2 regions of the Pseudoalteromonas sp. RWi3 genome follow, and region 2 is predicted to be linked to the other one. Evidence: predicted binding sites of a transcription regulator. Region 2 holds the regulator's gene; the other holds the start of a gene.
The links. Region 2 encodes FliA, which starts transcription of late flagellar genes. Its sites were predicted from a motif close to CTAAAGNTNNNNNNNNNNNNGCCGATA; they were not measured.
Positions count from the first base shown of each region.

Region 1: the regulator FliA is predicted to act here: its motif matches at 4,591-4,617, upstream of ACFI4Z_RS16405 (DUF4402 domain-containing protein).

Region 1 covers NZ_JBHNYL010000016.1:64,443-75,704, reverse strand. Annotated here, with positions in the region: gene ACFI4Z_RS16420 (hypothetical protein) at 1-2,626, opposite strand, end outside; gene ACFI4Z_RS16415 (fimbrial biogenesis chaperone) at 2,633-3,445, opposite strand; gene ACFI4Z_RS16410 (DUF4402 domain-containing protein) at 3,454-3,921, opposite strand; gene ACFI4Z_RS16405 (DUF4402 domain-containing protein) at 3,942-4,535, opposite strand; gene ACFI4Z_RS16400 (SPOR domain-containing protein) at 4,655-5,263, opposite strand; gene galU (UTP--glucose-1-phosphate uridylyltransferase GalU) at 5,395-6,276, opposite strand; gene ACFI4Z_RS16390 (thymidylate synthase) at 6,307-7,158, opposite strand; gene lgt (prolipoprotein diacylglyceryl transferase) at 7,171-7,974, opposite strand; gene ACFI4Z_RS16380 (sulfite exporter TauE/SafE family protein) at 7,987-8,796, opposite strand; gene ptsP (phosphoenolpyruvate--protein phosphotransferase) at 8,878-11,148, opposite strand; gene rppH (RNA pyrophosphohydrolase) at 11,157-11,262, opposite strand, start outside.
Region 2 covers NZ_JBHNYL010000001.1:749,901-761,162, reverse strand. Annotated here, with positions in the region: gene fliR (flagellar biosynthetic protein FliR) at 1-743, shown strand, start outside; gene flhB (flagellar biosynthesis protein FlhB) at 753-1,883, shown strand; gene flhA (flagellar biosynthesis protein FlhA) at 1,967-4,075, shown strand; gene flhF (flagellar biosynthesis protein FlhF) at 4,099-5,604, shown strand; gene ACFI4Z_RS03250 (MinD/ParA family ATP-binding protein) at 5,597-6,457, shown strand; gene ACFI4Z_RS03245 (RNA polymerase sigma factor FliA) at 6,484-7,194, shown strand; gene cheY (chemotaxis response regulator CheY) at 7,235-7,618, shown strand; gene ACFI4Z_RS03235 (protein phosphatase CheZ) at 7,636-8,403, shown strand; gene ACFI4Z_RS03230 (chemotaxis protein CheA) at 8,418-10,625, shown strand; gene ACFI4Z_RS03225 (protein-glutamate methylesterase/protein-glutamine glutaminase) at 10,690-11,262, shown strand, end outside.

The DNA.
Region 1 (11,262 bases), on a different contig from region 2:
TAACGGCTACATTTTGCGTTTCTTTTAATGATTTTTTATTTTTATAGTTTTCGCTAATTACAGCTTGGTATTCGCCCGGTCTCAAATCTGTAAATAGGTAATAACCATCATAAGCTGCCTGTGTTTGTGCTACTTGCTTACCCGTTTCGTCCAACAAAGCTATACTTGCAAAAGGCTGTACTTGGGTGTGATCATCTTGCTGCTGATAAACCACTCCTTCTATTTCACTGGAGTTATTTAATGGATAATCCATATACTCAATAAAGCCTGCTCGCGGTGTAATTGAAAAGCCATCGTGGGCTGGTACTAAAAATGGATCTGGAAAGCTGTCTTTATCAAGCACAATATCGGTAGTGCGATTGGCAGGCATTGAGGTAAGTAAGGCTATTCCCTGCTCATCTGTAATCGCTTGGCGGTAGTTTTGTAGCCCTTTTACTTTTACACCAACAACCCCTTGTTCGTTCTCATCCATTACACCGTTGTTATTATCGTCAATAAAAACGCGTAACATTAATGTACCTGTAGTCGTTAGGCTCTGTTTTGAAACAAAATAGTTATTGTTTTGCGCATCCATCCCTAAACTAAAGCGACTATAAACACCAAACTGCCAATTTTCTTCACTGTCGTAATTAAAGTTACTCGTCACACTAAACTTATCGCTTTGCCATGTTAAGCCTAAATCTGCTGATTGCAGGTCATTGATTCGCGAATCTCGTAGCGTTAATTCGGCTTGTAACTGACTGCTAATGCTACGGTTAAACTCGGCTTCATAACTGGTAATTTCGCTTACAGGCGATAAGGTGTAATCAATGCCAAAACGGCTATAAATACGACCAAAGCGACCTTGTAAGCGCGATGTGCCATCAACAAATTTATGGTTTTTAGTGTCTTGCCATTGCAGCTGATTGCTTAGTGAAAGGCCTGAGAAGGCATAATTTAAACGGTTTTGTACTTGTTTATATATTCCCTGACTATCCGATTGCTGATAAAGAAGATTGTTCTGATAATTTAATCGGCCAAAATCGCTCTGCATTAATTCGCCAGCCATATTTATTTGGTAGCTATCATATTCCTGATTTGTTTCGTCAGTTCGGTTAGTAGCGCTAAAGAGTAAAGATTGTTCTGCAACTTGGCTTCGTGCTGTTAACTCAAGCTCTTTTTCATTTTGGTTGTTTTGCTCGTAATCTAGGTTCAATAAGAGCCGATTAAACACGCTTAGGTTTGCACCAATGGCAACGTGTTGCAAGTCGTCATCTGCTCTTTTTTGCCCCAATGCAGCTGTATAAATAGAGACGTTATCAGTAATTCCTTGCTCAAACCGCCCAGCAACTTGCCAACCTGTATTATTGAAGTTGCTGTTACCGAGTAACTGTTTTCCTTGCTCTGACACAGATAGTTCGTAAAACCCTTCACCTTTATCTAATTGATTACCATCAACAAAATAGTATTCAGTTTTACGCTCAACTTGTCCTTGAGGACCATAAAATATCAACTCAAAATTATTTTCGCCATAATATAAATCTACATTTTCAAAAACATAACGCCCATCTGCTAAACTAAGTTGCTGCGCAATTAATACTTCGTTGCGATAAAGCTCAGCATCCCATCCTAACTGAATGGCGCCACTTAAATTAATACGATTGGTATCAAATTGCTGGTTAAGATCACGATTAGAAAACTTAAACCCACGCCCATACTGGCTGTTATAACGACTCCCTACTTGAGTTGCGATAACGTCGCCAAATTCAACTTCACTAGCGCCTAAAACACCGAGTAAGTTGCTTTGTGAATCTTGCCTAGTAAAAGTTAAACGTGAGTCTGTTAATAAATCACCTTCGCGACCAGATAAAAAGTACTCTGCTGATAAATAGGCAAAATCTTGTGCGCCTAATAATGAATATCGGGTTCTATTTTGGTTTTTATCGGCACTGTAATTTAATTGCAAGTCAGCCACGGGCGCTGAAATAGCTTGATAAGGACTGGCTTTCCAAGGCAGTGTGGGTTGTGACTTTTGCTTTGTTGGATTAAGGGTTCTCCCCTTGCGCTGACGCTGAAGCTCAAGCGGGAGTGGTTCATCTGTGCTTAGGTGTACTTCTAAATCAGCGTAATCAACATTAAAGGCTATACCAAATGCATAGTTTAAAACGTCAATTTCAATGTAAATATCATCATCAATACTGATATCGGTATCAGCTAGCTGCAAAGCACCATGATCTGTAATTAATGTGTTATCAGACAATTCAAATGTTTGTTGATTGGCGTACCAGCCTTTTGCTGAGCTTGTTGGTAAATCTATATCTATTGCAAATTGAAGGATATCTGCAAATCCTGATAAACCTAATTGCACGTTTTTGTCACTTTTGAGCGCAAAAACTTCACCCAAATAATGGCCATTTAAATAAAGTGAAAACAGTAAAAACTCACCGGTTGCAATTCGCTGCTGCGGCTCAACTAAAACCGGTGTTTTAGCTGTGACTTGAAGGTTAGCTGTTGCAAGTTTGCTTTGAATTAGTTGCAGCGTATCGAGCGCATCATTCGCTGTTGGCGCCGTTTTACTCGATACGCTAATACTTAGGCATAGAGATAGCCAAAGTAATGATCTACTTACCTTATTATGTGCTTTCATTCACGCTTATAATAGCAACATGTTAGTTGTTATAGGCAATGTATGCTCAGCAAAGGTTACATCTGCGTATTCATCCGCCCCTGTGTATTTAAATTCTACAACACCTGGTTGTGTAATGGCTTTATCGCTAAACAAGCTTAGGGTGACATCGGCACTGTCTACATCTGAATAAATACTTAAATTACCAATCTCAGCTACTTTCTCTGCAGAACTATTTGTATCGCTTTTAAAGTATGCGCTTAACTTTCCATAACTACTAAACCCAGTATTGCGGTTAACTTTTAATTTAAACTGCATGCGCTGATTATCTGGGTTTTTAATAACTTTTGCATGTTCAATAGTTACCTCGGGTACTTCTGCACTTTCACGCAGAACCACAGGAATACTGTAACTCATGATCATATTAATTTTTATCGAGCTATTAATTTTGGTGTTTTCATTAGGTAACGCTTGAAACAGTAAGTGAGAACGGTACTCGCCAGGAGCCAAACCTTTTGGCTTTCTAAGTGCAACTTTAACAGTTTGCTTTTCACCGGGGGCTAACCTCATTTGCTTTGGCGATAGCCTTGTCATTGGGCTTAAACTTGTGTCAGTCGCTTCAGGCAGAGTTATATAGCCGCCAGTTGGTGTAGATTGCTTTTCACTCCAAATTACTCGGTATGTTTTATATTCTTTACTTGTATTAATTACGCTTACTTTAGCGGTACGCTGGCGCTCATCAAAACTAATACGGGTTGGAGAAATTAGCAGGTCTGCAATTGCGCTTTGACTTAAAAATAAAAAACTGAAAACCAACATAAACGTTAACTTGTTGAACATTTTAATCCTTAGTAGTCCACGGAAATTTCAAGATTTGTAGAAGATGAGTAGTTACCATCTGAAAATTGTTTAGTGCTTGTGTTTATTTCAAGCTTGCCACCAATCAGTACACGAACTTCGCCGAATTCATCGCCAAAACCGTACTTTGGAAAGCCATTTAAACTCACTTTAAAATCGGCGCTACTGCTTCCTTGCGTATCGTGTTGAAGGGTAACAGGCGCGACTAAATTCATTGTTACACGGGTGCCTGTTGGAATACCCGTTAATATAAGCTCTGCTGGATGACCCTCCCTAATAATATAAATATCACCGGTGGTATTTATGGTGCCGTCATCTTTGATTATTACAGAGCCGAACTGTTCACTTTGTAAAACAACTAAAGTGCCAAAATCAAGCGCTTGCTGCTCTATACTGGCCGATTTAACTAATAGCGGGCATAACGCTAAATACAAGCTCAATATAGTGCAAAAGCGCATAATAAACTCAGCGGCCTAAATTAATAAGCAACTTCAATCTGGAAGTTACCAGTGTAATCAGTATCGCGGTATGCTTCACTAGAAGCAATCCCAGCGGTAGAGAGAGTTGCACCAATATTAAACTCAACACTCCCATCTGCATCAGCTGTTAAGTTTGGGTTTCCTGATGTATAAGGTGTGTTAGCATTTGGACCACTGGTAATAAAATATGTCCAACTGCCAACAGTGAAGTTTGGCTCATTTAAACCCTGGCCATCAGAATCGAGTACTGTCGCTGTTGGATCTGTGATTGTTAGGCGAGCATTAGGTACGACATCTGATACAGTAAAAGAAGCTGGTGAACCTTGCCCTATGATAGAAATAATAGCGGGTGAGTTATCAGTTCTTGACGATACAGGACTTGCATCTGGATCTGGATCAATAACTAAGGTTGCTTGGTTAGTGCCAGCTGGATCTGCAACCGCACGAATAATACCAAAATCTAAATCATTACCTTTGGTCAAAACAACTGTATTTTGTACTTTAACCGTTGCACTAAAGCTCTCGCTTGTAGCATAAACACCAAAAGAACTTGCAGCTACGGCTACTGCTAGTAAAGTAGAAGATAATTTCATACTAAATCCTTATAAAAGACGGGACATTACCCTATGTTGTCCCTATCATAATTATTATCGACAGTTAGGACAAATACTTTACGCTTAATTACTGAAACAAAAGATAAAGCGTGCTTTATTCATATAGGTTGGCCGACAAATGGCGCACTTAAACACTTTTGTCCCATACTTTTTGCAATTAAGCAAAAAGTATTAGCTTCTGTATAGTCTTGAAAAGGGCCTACGCGTAAGCCATACAGGGTAACGCCTTTGTTCTCACGCTCAGTCATTAAAAAGTCTAGCTGCTTAAACGCATGAGGGTATTGTTTGTGTAATCTAACAATTTGCAGCTTAACCAGCTCTGGTTTTAAATATAGCCCTAGTTGAGCTCCTGCCAGAGAATCCGACTTTGTTTGGTATATAGATTCACCAAACACATTACTTTTATCCGTTTGAGTGGCCTGATTACCATGGAGCACATCCACCCGCTCTGAACGAAGTTCTGACGGACCTTGTGCTAATTGAGTGTTTGACGACAACGCCATAATCAGAAGTTTTAGATCATTTTCCATACTTGCAAGTCGATTAATACTGCCTTGTTGTTGCTGCCACTGCACAACATATTCTTTAACTTGCTGATCAGAGATGAGTGATGAAGAATCATCAACCTCGTGACTTTCATTCATGGCGCAGCCAGCCATCAGCACTGCTAACATCAAAGTAAGCCAAATTCGAAGTGTAATATGCATTTTTTGCGCTTTAGTTAAAAAGTAATACGGTAATTAAGCAAAGTAAATGCCAGCTTATGTGTTTAATCGTTATGTTTATAAAATAAAAAAGTGCCATTTAGGCACTTTTTTATAATTCACTGGTTTATTGCCTATTTTACTAAGCCTTTAATAAACTTGCCTAAATCGTCTTTGAACTCATCACGGCGAAGTGCGAATTCAATAGTGGCTTTTAAATAACCTAACTTGCTACCACAATCATGACTTCGACCTTTAATGGCGTAAGCTGCGACGGCTTCTTTGTCCATCAACATTGCAATAGCGTCAGTTAATTGAATTTCATCGCCAGCACCCGCAGGAGTCTTTGCCAATAACGGCCAAATATTTTTACTTAAAACATAGCGCCCAACTACCGCAAGGTTAGATGGTGCAGTTTCAACAGGTGGCTTTTCAACCATGTTAGCAATAGCAGCACTTTGACCTTGTATTATTTTTTCACCACCTAAATCGACGACACCAAACTTATCAACATCTTGCATAGGCACTGGCTCAACCATAATTTGGCTTTCACCCGTTTGCTCAAAGTGCGTGATCATTTCAGCTAAGTTGTCTTTTTTAAGGTTGCTTTCATGATCGTCAATAATTACATCTGGTAAAATAACCACAAACGGTTCATCACCAATAATCGGTGCTGCGCAGTTAATCGCATGCCCTAAGCCTTTTGCTTCACCTTGACGTATTTGAATAATTGTCACGTCTTTCGGGCAAATCGATTGCACCTCGGCTAATAATTGCCGCTTTACACGCTTTTCAAGCGTGGCTTCTAATTCAAAACTGGTATCAAAGTGATTTTCAATTGAGTTTTTACTCGAATGAGTCACTAAAACAATTTCTTTAATACCCGCAGCAATGGCTTCGCTCACCACATACTGAATTAATGGTCGATCTACAACTGGCAGCATTTCTTTCGGTATTGCTTTGGTTGCAGGTAACATTCTAGTTCCTAGGCCCGCAACTGGTATAACAGCTTTCATTTGATTCTCCTTAAATGGGTATTATTTGTCCTACACTGAAAAAGGGTATTTAATCGCGTCATGGCATTGGTAGCCTATGACTTCAAAATCATCCCGTGTGACCCATGTTTCAATGTCTTCTAAAGTTTTAATTTCTGGATTGATACGCAATTGAGGTGACTCAAATGGCTCACGCTTTAATTGTACATCACGCATTAATTCTAGTTGGTTTTCATAGATATGCGCATTAACAATTTTATGATATGCCTTACCCGGTTTGTGGCCGGTAATTTGCGCCACTAAGGCAAGCAATACAAAGCACTGAATTTGATTGAAATTCAAACCAAGCGGTACATCACAACTGCGTTGATACGATGTTAAAGATAACGTATCGCCTAACAGTGAAAATGTATGAGTGTGCATACATGGGCGCAAACAACCTAGATCAAACTCACCCGGGTTGTAAAACGTGATAATTTCACCTCTATCATCCACTCCATTTTTAAGGTTATCAATTACTTTTTTAAGCTGATCTAACGGTGTGCCATCGGGGCGTTGCCAATGTCGACCTTGAACGCCATAGACGCGCCCCATGTCGTCTTCACCTTGTCGATTAGGGTTATTAAGCCATGCTTGATTTTCATTGGCATTGGCATCCCACGTCATACAACCAATTTCACGAAACTGTGCTGCACTGCTGTAACCGCGAAGGTAACCTAGCAGCTCAGCAATTGCCGCTTTATAGTAGCTTTTGCGGGTTGTGATCATTGGGAACTTATTGTTAGCTACATCGTACTCAAGATCTGCATTTATTACGGTTAAACAACGTGTTCCTGTACGTTTATTTTCAACCCAAACACCTTCATCAACAATGCGCTGACATAATTCTAAATATTGTTTCATTACTTGCTCTTCTTAGGCTTTCTTTGCAGTTGCAGGCTGTGGCTTGTTATAGGCCCATAATATCAAACCTAAGCCGCCTATGATCATTGGCAACGATAAAATTTGCCCCATTGAGATAAAACCGCCAAACAAGCCTAAATGTGCATCTGGCTCTCTAAAGTATTCGATGGCAAAACGGAATACACCGTAACCTAATAAAAATAAGCCGCCCACACTGCCCGCTGGACGCGGCTTTTTAGTGAATACATATAAAATAATAAACAGCACTAAGCCTTCAAAAAATGCCTCATAAAGTTGCGAGGGGTGACGGGCAAGTGGTCCACCCGACGGGAATACAACAGCCCAAGGCACGTCAGTAGTTCGTCCCCACAGTTCACCGTTTATAAAGTTACCAATACGCCCAGCTAATAAGCCTACCGGTACAAGCGGTGCAACAAAATCACCTACAGCGAGAAGTTGCTTTTTACGAGTCCATGCGAAAATACAAATTGCGGTGATAACACCTAATGTACCGCCATGAAATGACATGCCGCCTTGATCTATTCTAAATAAATAAAATGGGTTTTCTAAAAAATAGCTAAACTGATAAAACAGCACATACCCTACGCGCCCACCTAATATCACCCCCAGCATGCCATAAAAAAGTAAGTCGCTGACTTCGTCTTTTGACCAACCTGAGTTAGGTTTAGCTGCTTGGCGATTTGCCCACCACATGGCAAAAGCAAACCCTATTAAATACATTAACCCGTACCAACGTACGCTTAGTGGACCGACCGAAAATATAACCGGATCTATTTGTGGAAATTCTAGAGCCATAAAAATTAAACCTTAACTAAACACCATTTGAAGTGCGATAATAACCAATAATACTGCAAACGCTTTCTTTATCGTTGCAACGGGTAAATAATGAGTCGCTTTTGCACCAATAGGCGCCATAAACCAAGAGGTTATAACAATCCCTAACAATGCGGGTAAATATACAAATCCAACAAAGCCATGTGCTAAGTCAGTCACCCTCCAGCCAGCAGATACATAGCCAACCGAACCAAACAAAGCAATAACAATACCACACGCGGCAGCACAGCCGATTGCTTTTTTAATATCAACTGAAAAATAATTCAGCAAGGGTACAATTAACGCGCCACCACCAATACCAATTAAGCCCGACAAACCGCCCATTATCGCGCTAAAAGTACCAATAACGGGACCTTTAGGCATCGCTTTAACACTGGGTGCTTGTTTACGTGTTGATAGCACCATACGAGCAGCAATAAATACGACACTCGTTGCAAATACTGCCCGTAATAATTGTTCTGGAATAAAACTCGCTGCAAAGCCACTTAACAAAGCGCCTACCCCAACACCGCTCATAACCCAAGGTGCTATTTCCCACGGTACATTATTATTTTTATGGTGTGCTAAAGCTGAGGATGTCGACGTAAATAAGATTGAGGCCAAAGAAGTGGCAATTGCAATAACAAGCACGTGCTCTGCATCTGCTACATCAAACTTTACCAGTAAACTACTGAGCACGGGCACGATGATCAAGCCACCGCCTATGCCAAGTAAACCTGCTAAAAACCCGACAATACTACCTAGTACTGCACAGCTTGCGATCAATATAACTAAATCATGCATAGCACGCTCTTATAAATAAATTGTTATATGCATATACTAATCCATTATATCTTAGGATCACAGCTTAAATTAACCGTTTTATCAACCATGGCTTGGGGTATAAAAAAGCTTACCTAGTTTGTGTTCAATCATAAAATTGCGTGTTAAACGCAATACTTGTTTTGCAGTAGACTGGGCTAAACACTCAGCCAATAATACTTCCATATCACTCATTTTTAAGCGTCTGAGCACCCACTTTACTTTACTGATAGAAAAGTGATTCATACTAAGTTGTCGATACCCCATCGCAATTAGTAAAATTGCGCCTTCTGGGTCGCCGCCAAGCTCGCCACATAAACTTAAAGATAAGTCGTAGTGTTGGCATTCTTGAGCGACTTTTTGTAGCACACGTAAAACACCAGGATGATATGGGTTAAATAAATCTGCGACTCGCGCATTTGAACGGTCAACTGCTAACAAGTATTGCGTTAAGTCGTTACTGCCCACTGAACAAAAATCAACTTTCTTAGACCATTCCGCCAGCATAAATATGCTTGAAGGCACCTCTAACATTACACCAACTTGCGGGCGTTCAATCACTTTATTTGGCAGTTGCTCTTCCAGTTCAAAATACGCTTGCGATAGTAAAGCCAATGATTCATCTACTTCTTCTGTACCGCTGATCATCGGTAGCATAATTTTTAGATTGCCCAGGCCCATATTTGCTTTAATCATCGCCTTTAATTGATCTAAAAATAATTCTGGATGATCTAGCGTGACGCGAATCCCTCGCCAACCTAAAAATGGGTTGTCTTCTGTAATATCAAAGTAATCTAAAACCTTATCACCACCAATGTCCAACGTGCGCATTACAACTGGCGCAGGATGATAACTTTCCAATACCTGTCGATACCAGTTTTCTTGATCTACCTGTGAAGGAAATTGACCTTTTTGCATAAACCATGCTTCTGTACGGTATAAACCTACACCATCGCAAAGTACTGTGCTGACACTTTCGGTATTAAGGTCCAAACCTGCATTGAGTAACAAACTAATTTGCTGCCCATCTAAGGTAACAGCTTCGCAAGCTTGCTCAGCAATAAACTTATCATTGAGGATTGTTTCTTGGTATTTCAGTTGTAGATATTCATCTTGCAAGATTTGCGAGGGAGAAATATATAGACGCCCAGAGTAAGCGTCTAATATCATTTTTTTACCATCGAATTGCAGTAAAGGTAGGTCTTCTATACCCCAAATTGCTGGGATCCCCATAGCCCGAGTCAAAATTGAGGCATGGCTGTTTGCTGAGCCATTCACACTAACTACACCCACTAAGTGCCCCTTTGGCACTTCCGCTAACATGGCGGGTGTTACAGTATTTGCAATGAGAACGGTGTCTTTTGGATAAGGCTTGACTGCATGTTCGGTCTTGACCAAGTGGTGAAGCACTCGTAAACCAATATCTTTTACATCAACTGCACGCTCTTTAATGTAGGGGTCTTGCATTGCATTGAACTGTGCAATTAATTTTTCAATTACAATTTTAAGTGAGCTTTTAGCACACCAACCTTGTTGCAATTGCGTTTCAACATTTTGTCCTAAGCTCTTTGCATCAAGCAGCTGCTGGTATACATCAAATACAGCCAAAGCCTCTTTGGGTATCGAGTCACTAAGTGTCATTGATAGGGTATTAAATTCGTGTCGAGTTGCTGAAACAGCTTGGCTAAACAAACGTTGTTGCAGTGCCTGATTAGCATCCTTTTTCAGCTCAATAGACGTAAAATCAAGTTTCGGGATGACAACAAACGCTTGGCCTATCGCAATCCCTGGGGCGCTCGACACACCTTTTAATACTGAGGTTTGATGGGATGACTCATCTTGACGCAACACTTCTTTTATTTCTGCATGTGCAAGCTGAGACGCTAGCTGAGCAGATAATGTGATTAAAAATGACTCTTCATCTTGGCTAAATACACGCGCAACTTTTTGCTGAACAACGATTACACCCAACACTTTTTTTTGATGAACAACAGGTACCGATAAAAAAGCATTATAGCTTTCTTCGTTTACTTCTGGGGAGGATTTAAAGCGCGGGTGTGATTTTGCATAGGCAATGTTTATGGGCTCTTCTCGCTGTGCAACTAAACCAACAAGGCCTTCAGTAAAACCAATTCTAAATTTTCCAACAGCAACCGGGTTTAACCCCTCTGTTGCCATTAATACAAAATTGTCTTGGCTGTAATCTGCAAAGTAAATTGAGCAACACTCAGTTTGCATGGCGTCTTTGACCATGTTTACAAAACACGCTAAAGCACTGTCCAAACACGCCTGTTGCGAAACAGACTCTGCAATAGCCCTAAGTGTTGCCAGCATAGCTTTCCTTATCTACCTTTGTGTCGCCATGAATCTTTTGATTGTTCACGCTTATTAAAAGGCATCGCAAATGGTGCAAACTCTTTCATGACGCGACGGTATACATCGCGTTTA
Region 2 (11,262 bases):
GTGACTTCTTATTACCATTGGTGCGAATTAGTTCGATGATCATGGTAATGGCAGGTATCGGCGCTAAAAATGTACCTACCCGTATAAAAATGGGGCTTGCTGTTGTTATTACTTTTTTAGTTGTGCCTGTTCTACCTCCCGCTAGTTTTAATGATTTGTTTTCATTTCAAATGCTGCTTGTCGTTATTCAACAAATGTTAATCGGTATCGCAATTGGTTTTGCTTCATTATTGATGTTAAATACCTTTGTGCTTGCAGGTCAAATATTGGCAATGCAAACTGGTCTAGGCTTCGCCTCTGTTGTGGACCCTTCTAATGGTATGAGTGTACCTGCGGTCGGCCAATTCTATTTAATCCTAGCTACTTTGTTATTCTTTGTCTTTAACGGTCATTTAATGATGATTCAAATGGTCGTTCATAGCTTTAATGTCCTCCCGATTGATGGCAGTTGGTGGGCGGTTGACCATTATTGGGATATTGTCACTTGGGGCGGATGGATGTTCACGACTGCTTTGGTACTTTCGTTAGCACCATTGACCGCTATGTTAGTTATTAACATGTCTTTTGGCGTAATGACCCGTGCTGCACCCCAATTAAACATTTTTTCTATCGGTTTTCCATTCACCCTTGTTGCTGGTCTTGTGATTATATGGGCAACATTAGGAAACTTTATTACTCAATACGAATTCCAGTGGTTAAAAATGGTTGAGTTAATGTGTACTTTAGTTGGTTGTTCACCCTAGGAGCGCATTATGGCTGAAGATTCAGGTCAAGAAAAAACAGAAGAACCCACGAGTAAGAAAATTTCAGAGTCCAAGAAAAAGGGCCAAATAGCCCGTTCGAAAGAACTCGGGACTATGTTTGTATTGATTTTTTCTGCAATTTCTTTGTTGATGTATGGCCCTGAAATTGGCAAGGGGCTTTATAATATTATGGGCCGTATGCTCAGCTTGAACCGAAATGAAACCTACGATACAACAAAGATGTTTTCCGTATGGGGCTCAGTTGCTGATGCGCTTGTTTTTCCTATGGCCATGTTTGTATTTATTATTGTCCTTGCGGGTATTATCGGAAACACTCTATTGGGCGGCTTTAATTTTAGTTGGCAAGCAGCGGCACCAAAGGCAAGTAAAATGTCACCAGCAAAAGGGATCAAACGGATGTTTGGCCCTCAAGCGGGTGTTGAATTGGTTAAATCAATTTTAAAGTTTGCTGTTGTAGCTGGTTTTGCAGTATTTCTGATCAATACCTTTTTTGATGAGATTTTGCATTTAAGTATCGAAAGTGCACCAGGTAACATTATCCATGCACTTGAGATTTTGGCGTGGATGTTTTTGGGTTTGACATGTACTTTAACTATTATTGCAGCAATTGACGCACCTTATCAAAGCCACACCCACCATAAACAACTCAAAATGACCCTTCAAGAAGTAAAAGATGAATATAAAAATTCAGAGGGTGATCCGCAAATAAAAGCTCGTATAAGGCAAACACAGAGACAAATGTCACAGCGTAGGATGATGCAGGACGTGCCAGATGCCGATGTTGTAGTAACCAACCCAACTCATTATTCTGTTGCATTAAAATACGATACAGAGCGTGCAGGGGCGCCTATCGTCGTTGCCAAGGGAGTAGATGAGCTTGCGATGCAAATACGTAAAATTGCAAAAGGCAATGAAGTACCCGTTGTTGAGTCGCCGATGCTTACTCGCGCTCTATATCATACAGCGGAGGTTGGCGAGCAAATCCCTGATCAATTATTCACAGCTGTCGCACAAGTATTAGCTTACGTATTTCAGTTGAAACGCTTTCGAAAAGGGCGTGGGAAGCGACCTACAGAACTCAATAAAACACTACCTATCCCAGATGCTTATAAATACTAAGGGTGCTTTATTTTAATAATGCAGTAACTTGGAATAGTTATTGCAAAATCCGTACAGTGTCAATTTTTTGAAATTGTAGAGTTATGGAATTTAAAGCTGTATTACAACAACTTAACAAAGATAAGAAAGAGTATGCTAAAGGCGTTGGTACGCCTTTGCTGGTGCTCGCTGCGCTGGGTATGGTTATTTTACCACTCCCTCCATTCTTACTTGATATTCTTTTTTCGTTTAATATAGCCCTCGCTTTAGTGGTTTTATTGGTTACTGTTTACACCATGAAGCCGGTCGACTTTGGTATGTTCCCAGCGGTATTACTTATCGCAACCATTATGCGTTTGGCACTTAACGTTGCCAGTACTCGGGTGGTATTACTTGAAGGTCACAATGGCGGCGATGCTGCTGGTAAAGTAATTGAAGCCTTTGGCTCTGTGGTTATCGGTGGTAACTATGCCGTTGGTCTTGTCGTATTCTTAATTCTCATTATTATAAACTTTGTTGTAATCACCAAAGGTGCTGGACGTATCTCAGAGGTATCAGCGCGATTCACGCTTGACGCTATGCCTGGTAAACAAATGGCAATCGATGCAGACCTAAATGCTGGTTTTATTAGTGCAGAGCAAGCAAGGGATCGCCGTGAGGAAGTAACTCGAGAGGCGGATTTCTACGGCTCAATGGATGGTGCGAGTAAGTTCGTAAAAGGCGATGCAATCGCTGGTATTGTTATTTTAATCATTAACATTATTGGTGGCTTATTTGTTGGCATGATCCAACATGACCTTTCATTTGGTCGCGCAATGGAAGTGTATACATTATTGACTATAGGTGATGGCTTAGTTGCTCAGTTACCTTCATTACTTTTATCAATCGGTACCGCGATAGTTGTTACGCGTCAAAATGAATCGTTGAATATGGGCGATCAGTTCAAAAGTCAGCTTGGCAACGAGAAATCTTTGTTTATTGCATCTGGTATTTTAATCGTAATGGGCTTAGTACCTGGTATGCCACATTTTGCCTTTTTAAGTTTGGGTGCACTACTAGGCTACCTTGCTTATTACACGCAGCAAAACAAGCTTAAAGAAGCGGCTGCAAAAGAGGAAGAAGCTGCAAACGGTGGTCCTGCAGGAACAGGCGTTGCGAATAAACAAGAACAAAAAGAGCTTGGTTGGGATGATGTACAACAAGTAGATGTAATTGGTTTAGAAGTAGGGTATCGCCTTATTCCATTGGTTGATCAATCACAAGGCGGTGAATTGTTAAATCGCATCAAAGGCGTCCGTAAGAAGCTTTCACAAGAACTTGGCTTTTTAGTACCGCCGGTGCATATTCGCGATAATCTTGAGTTAGACCCTAATGCATACAGAATAACAATGATGGGCGTATCAAGTGGAGAAGGTGAACTTAAGCATGGTGATGAGCTTGCTATCAACCCAGGTCAAGTATTTGGTCCAATCAAGGGAATAGAAACAAAAGATCCCGCTTTCGGCTTGGATGCTGTATGGATCAAAGCGAATCAAAAAGATGAAGCGCAGTCATTAGGTTACACGGTTGTTGATGCAGCCACAGTTGTTGCAACACATATTAGCCAGTTATTAACTAACAGTGCTGCACTTTTGCTTGGTCATGAGGAAGTACAAAATTTATTAGATATGCTTGCTAAGAGTCATCCGCGCTTAGTGGAAGGCCTGGTGCCAGATGTGTTACCACTAACTACAGTGGTTAAAGTATTACAAAACTTACTTAACGAAGGCGTTGCAATACGTGATATGCGTTCTATTGTTCAGACACTTGTTGAGTATGGTCCGCGAAGCCAAGACCCAGATGTACTAACGGCTGCAGTGCGTATTTCACTGCGTCGATTAATCGTGCAAGATGCGGTTGGTATGTCTTCAGAAATCCCAGTCATAACTTTGGCGCCTGAGTTGGAACAGATGTTGCATCAGTCACTTCAAAATGCAGGCGACGAAGGTGCCGGAATAGAGCCAGGACTTGCAGAGCGACTTCAACAGTCATTGACTGAAGCGCATCAGAATCAAGAAATGGCCGGTGAACCTTCGATATTGCTAACGTCAGGAATGTTACGCACTGTGTTATCTCGATTTGTTAAGTACACCATCCCAGGTTTACGGGTAATGTCTTATCAAGAGGTACCAGACGAAAGACAGATCAAGATTGTCAGCTCAGTAGGCCAATAATTGATTTAGAAGGGTTGTGAACCATGAAAATAAAACGTTTTTTTGCTAAAGATATGCGTACCGCACTAAAAGAAGTTAAAGATGAACTAGGTGTTGATGCGGTTATTATGTCAAATAAAAAGCTAGCTAATGGCGTTGAGATTGTTGCTGCTGTTGATTACGACAAAGCTGCACCACAAGAGTCAACTCCTCAGCCAGCGGCTCAAGCACAAAGCAACCCTAATAATTTTATAAAGCCAGCGCCTAAACGTGCTCCACAAGAACCACAGGCTGCAGTTGCTGACAGTTTACAAGCATTGCTTGAGCGTCAATCACCTCGCCCTCGTTCTCCAGAGCTTGCGTCAATGTTTAACCAATCGGGTATTGATACCTCGACGCAGTTTCAACCTCAGGAAACGCAACAGCAACCTAGGTACTCAGAGCAACCTAGAAGAGTTAATGAGCCGCAGGCTCACCCAGATTTTGCCCGTAGAGAGCCAGCTCCTCAGGTTCGAACTCAGGCTCATAGCTTAGGTTTTGATGATGAATTAGAAAGTGACTTTGATGATCTAGGCGCTCCTTTGCAATCGCAAGCAAGCGCAGCAAATCCGCAAAGCGATGAAATGACTTCCATGCGTGATGAAATGAATGCAATCCGTCAACTTCTTGAACACCAAGTATCAGGTTTAATGCAACAAGATATGGCGCGTCGTGACCCTACGCGAGCTTGTATGATTGACCGTTTGGTTGGCATGGGAATAGAGCATGATGTTGCAGAGCAAATGGCGTGTTTTATTCCTGATGATGTATCTCGTCAAGAGGCATGGAAAGCGTTATTGCAAATGGTTGAAAACCAAATGCACACGACCAATAATGAAATCTTACGTCAAGGCGGTGTTTATGCTTTAGTTGGGCCTACAGGTGTGGGCAAAACCACAACAGTGGCCAAATTGGCTGCACTAGGCGCACAAAAGTATGGCGCAGATAAAGTAGCGTTAATTACCACAGACACATACCGTATTGGTGCTTATGAACAACTTGCTACTTATGGGCGAATTATTGGTTGTGGCGTAAAACAAGTAAAAGATGCTAATGAATTAGCAGAAGTTTTATACCATTTACGAAATAAGCGACTAGTATTAATAGACACAGCAGGAATGAGCCAAAGAGACTTACGGTTAACTGAGCAGCTAAACACGCTAATGCGTAATCAGCGCGTTGATATTCGTAGTTATTTAGTGTTAAGCGCCACAGCACAAATTAACGTACTGCAAGAAACTGTAAGGCACTTTAAAAAAGTTCAGCTAAATGGCTGTATTTTCACAAAACTGGATGAATCGCTTAGTTTAGGCGAGATTATTAGCATAGCGATTCAAAATCGCCTCCCAATAGGGTATCTTACTAATGGTCAACGAGTTCCTGAGGATATTCGTGTAGCAAATGCTGAAAAATTGGTTAAAAAAGCAGAGCAGCTATACCTAAAAAGAACAAAAGTACAACATTCAAGGCGTCAAGCAGTAGCGTCAAGCACAGTAGGGATGTATGATTAACACAGTATTAGATCAAGCAAGTGGCCTGCGAAAGATGAGTCAAAACAATAATAACAGCGTAAAGGTTATCGCTGTTACTGGTGGTAAGGGTGGTGTAGGTAAAACTAATGTATCACTTAATACTGCAATAGCTTTAGGCCAATTAGGTAATAGGGTTTTAGTACTGGATGCCGATTTAGGCTTAGCTAATTGCGATGTGATGCTTGGTTTACGCGTAGAGCGAAATTTATCTCATGTTCTTTCTGGGGAATGTGAACTTGACGAAATCTTAGTTGAAGGGCCTGCAGGTATAAAAATAGTCCCTGCAACCTCTGGTTCTCAAAGCATGGTCGAGTTGTCACCTTCAGAGCATGCCGGATTAATTCGTGCATTTAGTGAGTTGAGCACTGAGTTTGATATTTTAATTGTTGATACTGCCGCAGGTATTTCTGACATGGTGCTGAGCTTTTCACGCGCAGCGCAAGACGTCATGGTTGTTGTTTGCGATGAACCGACTTCAATAACAGATGCTTACGCACTAATCAAAGTGCTCAGTCGTGAGCATGGTGTGTACAAATTTAAAATAGTTGCCAATATGGTGCGCAGCATGCGCGAAGGCCATGAGCTATTTGCCAAACTTTCCAAAGTAACAGATCGCTTTTTAGATGTTTCAATGGAGCTGGTTGCAACCGTGCCCTATGATGAGAATATGCGTAAATCTACTCGTCGACAAAAGGTCATTGTGGAGTTGTTTCCTAATTCCCCAGCAGCAGTTGCATTTAAAACATTAGCGACAAAAGCAGTAAAATGGCCTATACCTAATCAACCATCTGGCCATTTAGAGTTCTTCATAGAAAAATTAGTAAACGGCTAACTATGACTGCATCGGTGAATAAAGCGATGGGATATCAATCTACAGTAAACTTAAATGCAATTATTGAGAAACATGCTTCATTAGTTAAAAAAGTAGCGTGTCACCTCATTGCGCGTTTACCTCCAAGCGTGCAACTAGATGATTTAATACAAGCTGGTATGATTGGGTTAATTGAAGCGTCAAAAAATTTCGATACCTCAAAAGGTGCCAGCTTTGAAACCTTTGCTGGCATAAGAATTCGTGGTGCGATGCTTGATGAAATGCGCCGTGGTGACTGGGCTCCACGCTCGGTTCATCGCAACAGTCGAATGGTAGCAGAAGCAATTTCAGGGTTAGAAAGCGAATTAAACCGTGAACCTAAAGACTTTGAAGTTGCTGAAAAACTTGATATTACGCTTGATGAGTACCATCATATCCTTAGTGATGTAAATTCGAGTAAAGTACTAGGCATTGAGGATTTAGGAGTTGATGAAGATGTTATAACTCCTGTTGGTCAAGATTTTGCACTGGACAAGCCCTTTAATAACGTTAAGAATGAACGTTTTAATGAATCCTTGTTAGCTGCGATAAAGTCTTTGCCAGAGCGGGATGGGCTTGTGCTCTCGCTATATTACAATGATGAAATGAATTTAAAAGAAATTGGGCACATACTCGATGTTAGTGAATCGCGTGTGAGCCAGATACATGGTCAGGCGATGATTAAGCTAAAAGCAAAAATCAATGACTGGATAAACTAGAAGTAAGTAAATATAGGTTCAGACCTCACCGGAGGATGTTTTGGATAAAAACATGAAAATTCTTGTTGTTGATGATTTTTCGACGATGAGACGTATCATCAAAAATCTTTTAAGAGATTTAGGCTTTACAAATGTACAAGAAGCTGACGATGGTTCAACAGCTTTACCCATGTTACAAAATCAAGAATTTGATTTTGTTGTAACCGATTGGAATATGCCGGGTATGCAAGGTATTGATTTATTACGTGCTATCAGAGCTGATGGAACGCTTAAACATATCCCTGTATTAATGGTGACAGCAGAAGCTAAAAAAGAACAAATTGTTGCTGCTGCTCAAGCCGGCGTTAACGGCTACATTGTAAAACCATTTACTGCCGCAACACTGAAAACCAAATTGGAAAAAGTGTTCGAGCGCCTAGGCTAAATAAATAGGAGAGGCTTATGTCAGCACTTGCTGCGCCTCAGATCAGTTTAGAACAAGCCCGTCAGCTTGTTGTTTACCTTGAAAATGGCGAACAAGAAAAAGCTGACCAGCTAATTATTGATGCGGCTTCTCAAGAGCAATCTGAGTTGTTTGCTGAAGTAGGTAAGTTAACGCGTCAACTGCATGATGCGTTAAAAAACTTCGAACTTGATACGCGCTTATCGGATTTGACGACAGATGCACTTCCAGATGCAAAACAGCGTTTAAACTATGTTATGGAAATGACTGAAAATGCTGCCAACAAAACGATGGACGCGGTTGAAGCAAGTTTACCAATAGCGCAAGAATTAGCAGATGAGATTGCTCATATCAAGCCAACTTGGGATCGTTTGATGAGTCGTGAAATTGAGCTTGGTGAGTTTAAAACACTTTGTCATAGTTTAGATAAATTTATGAGCCATTCTCATACTAAAACAGATGAGTTACAGGGCTTAATGACAAACGTGTTAATGGCACAAGATTTTCAAGATTTAACAGGTCAAGTTATACGAAGGGTCATTGAATTAGTTAGAGAAGTTGAAGATAGCTTAATTCATTTACTTACCGCTTTTGGTAGCCACGAGCTTGGTGGTGAAAAAATAAAAACACCTGCCGAAGCCGTAACACCGCCTGCACAAGATACACTTGCCGGTCCTGAAGGACCAATTATTGACAAAGAATCGCGAGATGACGTAGTCAATGGGCAAGATGATGTTGACGATTTATTGTCAAGTTTGGGCTTCTAAGAGGAGAGCACTGCATGAGCTTTGAAGTCGATGAAGACATTTTACAGGATTTTCTAGTTGAGGCTGGAGAAATCCTTGAGCTTTTATCAGAACAGCTAGTAGAGCTTGAAAATAATCCGGATGATACCGATTTACTGAATGCGATATTCCGCGGCTTTCACACAGTTAAAGGTGGTGCCGGCTTTTTAAGCATGACCGAGTTGGTTGATGCTTGCCATGGCGCTGAAAACGTATTCGATTTGCTGCGCCAAGGTGTACGGACAGTCAACTCAGAGCTCATGGATGTTATACTGCAGGCGCTTGATACTATTAATGAAATGTTCGCGACTATTCAAAATCGTGAACAGCCTGCGCCAGCAGACCCTGAACTGCTAGCGGTTCTACACAAGTTAAGTCAGCCCCCTAGTGATGATGAAAAAGACCCTGTTTTAGGTCCAGATGCAGTTGCAGCCGCACCCGCAGAAGAACCTGCAACGGAAGAGCCCAGTGTTAATGATGAAGATCCGTTTGCCTTTGATGAGCTATTTAATGGTGAAGTAGACAATAGTTCAACAGAAGACAACATTGATGAAATCACTGAAGATGAATTCGAAAGCTTACTTGACGAATTACATGGTAAAGGCCAAAGCCCAATAACTGAAAGTGCCCCAGCACAACCTAGCTCATCTGGTAATGACATAACAGATGATGAATTTGATAATTTATTAGATGAATTACATGGTGTAGGGAGCTTCGGTGAAGTTGCTGTAGATAAGGCCCCGCCAGCTGAACAACAAGTGAAACCAGCTGAGACAAAAAGTTCTGTTAGTGATGAGTCTGGTGACGACATAAGCGATGATGAATTTGAGGCTTTGCTTGATGAACTTCATGGCAAAGGTTCAGCACCTAAAGCAGTTGCAGAGAATGCAGTTGAACAGCCTGTAGCAAAAAAACCAGAACCCCCTAAAGCTGTTCAAAAGCCTGCACCAGTTAGTAAACCTGCCACACCAGCTGCTGAGAAACCAGCTACACCATCAGCTCCGGCAGCAAGTGCTGCTAAAAAGCCACCACCACCACAAGCTGAAACAACCGTTAGGGTGGATACAAAACGCCTAGACGAAATAATGAATATGGTCGGTGAACTTGTATTAGTCAGAAATCGTTTGGTTAGCTTAGCAACAAATACTAATAACGAAGTGATGGGTAAGGCAATTTCTAATTTAGATGTTGTCACTGCTGACTTGCAAGGCGCGGTAATGAAAACCCGCATGCAGCCAATCAAAAAGGTTTTCGGTCGATTTCCTCGAGTTGTTCGTGACTTAGCAAGGAGCTTGAAAAAAGACATTAATCTATTGCTAGTTGGTGAAGACACAGATTTAGATAAAAATTTAGTGGAAGCATTGGCTGATCCATTAGTTCACTTGGTGAGAAACTCAGTTGACCACGGCATCGAGATGCCTGATGTTCGTGAAGCAGCAGGTAAATCAAGAACAGGTAGCGTGACATTATCAGCATCTCAAGAAGGTGATCATATACTGCTTACTATTCGTGATGATGGTGCAGGTATGGATGCTGAAAAACTGAAAAAAATAGCAATTAGTAAAGGCGTGCTTGATCATGAGCAAGCGAGTCGCTTATCGGATACCGAAGCATATAACTTAATTTTTGCACCAGGGTTCTCAACTAAAGAAGAGATTTCTGATATTTCAGGCCGCGGTGTCGGTATGGATGTTGTTAAGACTAAAATTAATCAGCTTAATGGCTCTGTTAATATTCAGTCTGAACTTGGTGTGGGTACTATACTTGAGATAAAAGTACCGCTCACGTTAGCAATTTTACCGACCTTAATGGTTGTTGTTGGTGAGCAAACATTTGCCCTACCGCTTGCAGGTGTAAGTGAAATATTTCATTTAGACTTAACACAAACTAATGTCGTTGATGGGCAGTTAACAATCATAGTCCGTAAGAAGGCAATTCCATTGTTCTACTTAGAGCACTGGTTGATTAAAGGTGCAGATAGATCACAACGAAAAGCGCAAGGGCATGTTGTTATTGTTCAAATAGGTACTCAAAAAGTGGGTTTTGTTGTTGATTCATTAATCGGCCAAGAAGAAGTAGTAATAAAACCATTAGATGCTCTATTACAAGGCACGCCAGGTATGGCGGGGGCTACAATCACCTCTGATGGTGGAATTGCATTGATATTAGATGTGCCAAGTCTACTAAAGTTTTATGCTGGCTAGCCCATACTTATCCTTTTATGAGAGCCTTTGGCTCTCATAGGTAAAATTTAACAAGAGTGTACCAATGGCAGTTAAAGTATTAGTTGTTGATGATTCAAGCTTTTTTCGCCGTAGAGTCAGTGAAATTCTTGAACAAGATAAGGATATCGAAGTAATTGGTTTTGCTGTTAATGGCCGAGAAGCCGTTGATAAAACCAGTCAATTACGTCCAGATGTTATTACCATGGATGTAGAGATGCCCGTTCTTGATGGAATTAGCGCTGTAAAAGAAATAATGGCTGCTAATCCAACACCTATCTTAATGTTTTCGTCATTGACGCGCGATGGTGCAACGGCAACCTTAGATGCACTGGATGCGGGTGCGTTGGATTTCTTACCAAAGAAATTTGAAGACATAGCACGAAATAACGAAGATGCGATAAAGCTATTACAAAATAAAGTCAAAGAAATTGGCCGTAGACGAATATCCAGATTTAACCGCCCAAGTCCTTCTATTACTTCGCGTGCAGTACCAAGCAAAGAGTCGTCTACCCGCAGTTCAGTTATTCAGCCAGATCGTTCTTTTAGCCGTTCAACGCCTTCGCCTAGCCCAAAATCGGAAGTGCGTGCATCGGGTAAAAAATATCAAATAGTCGCA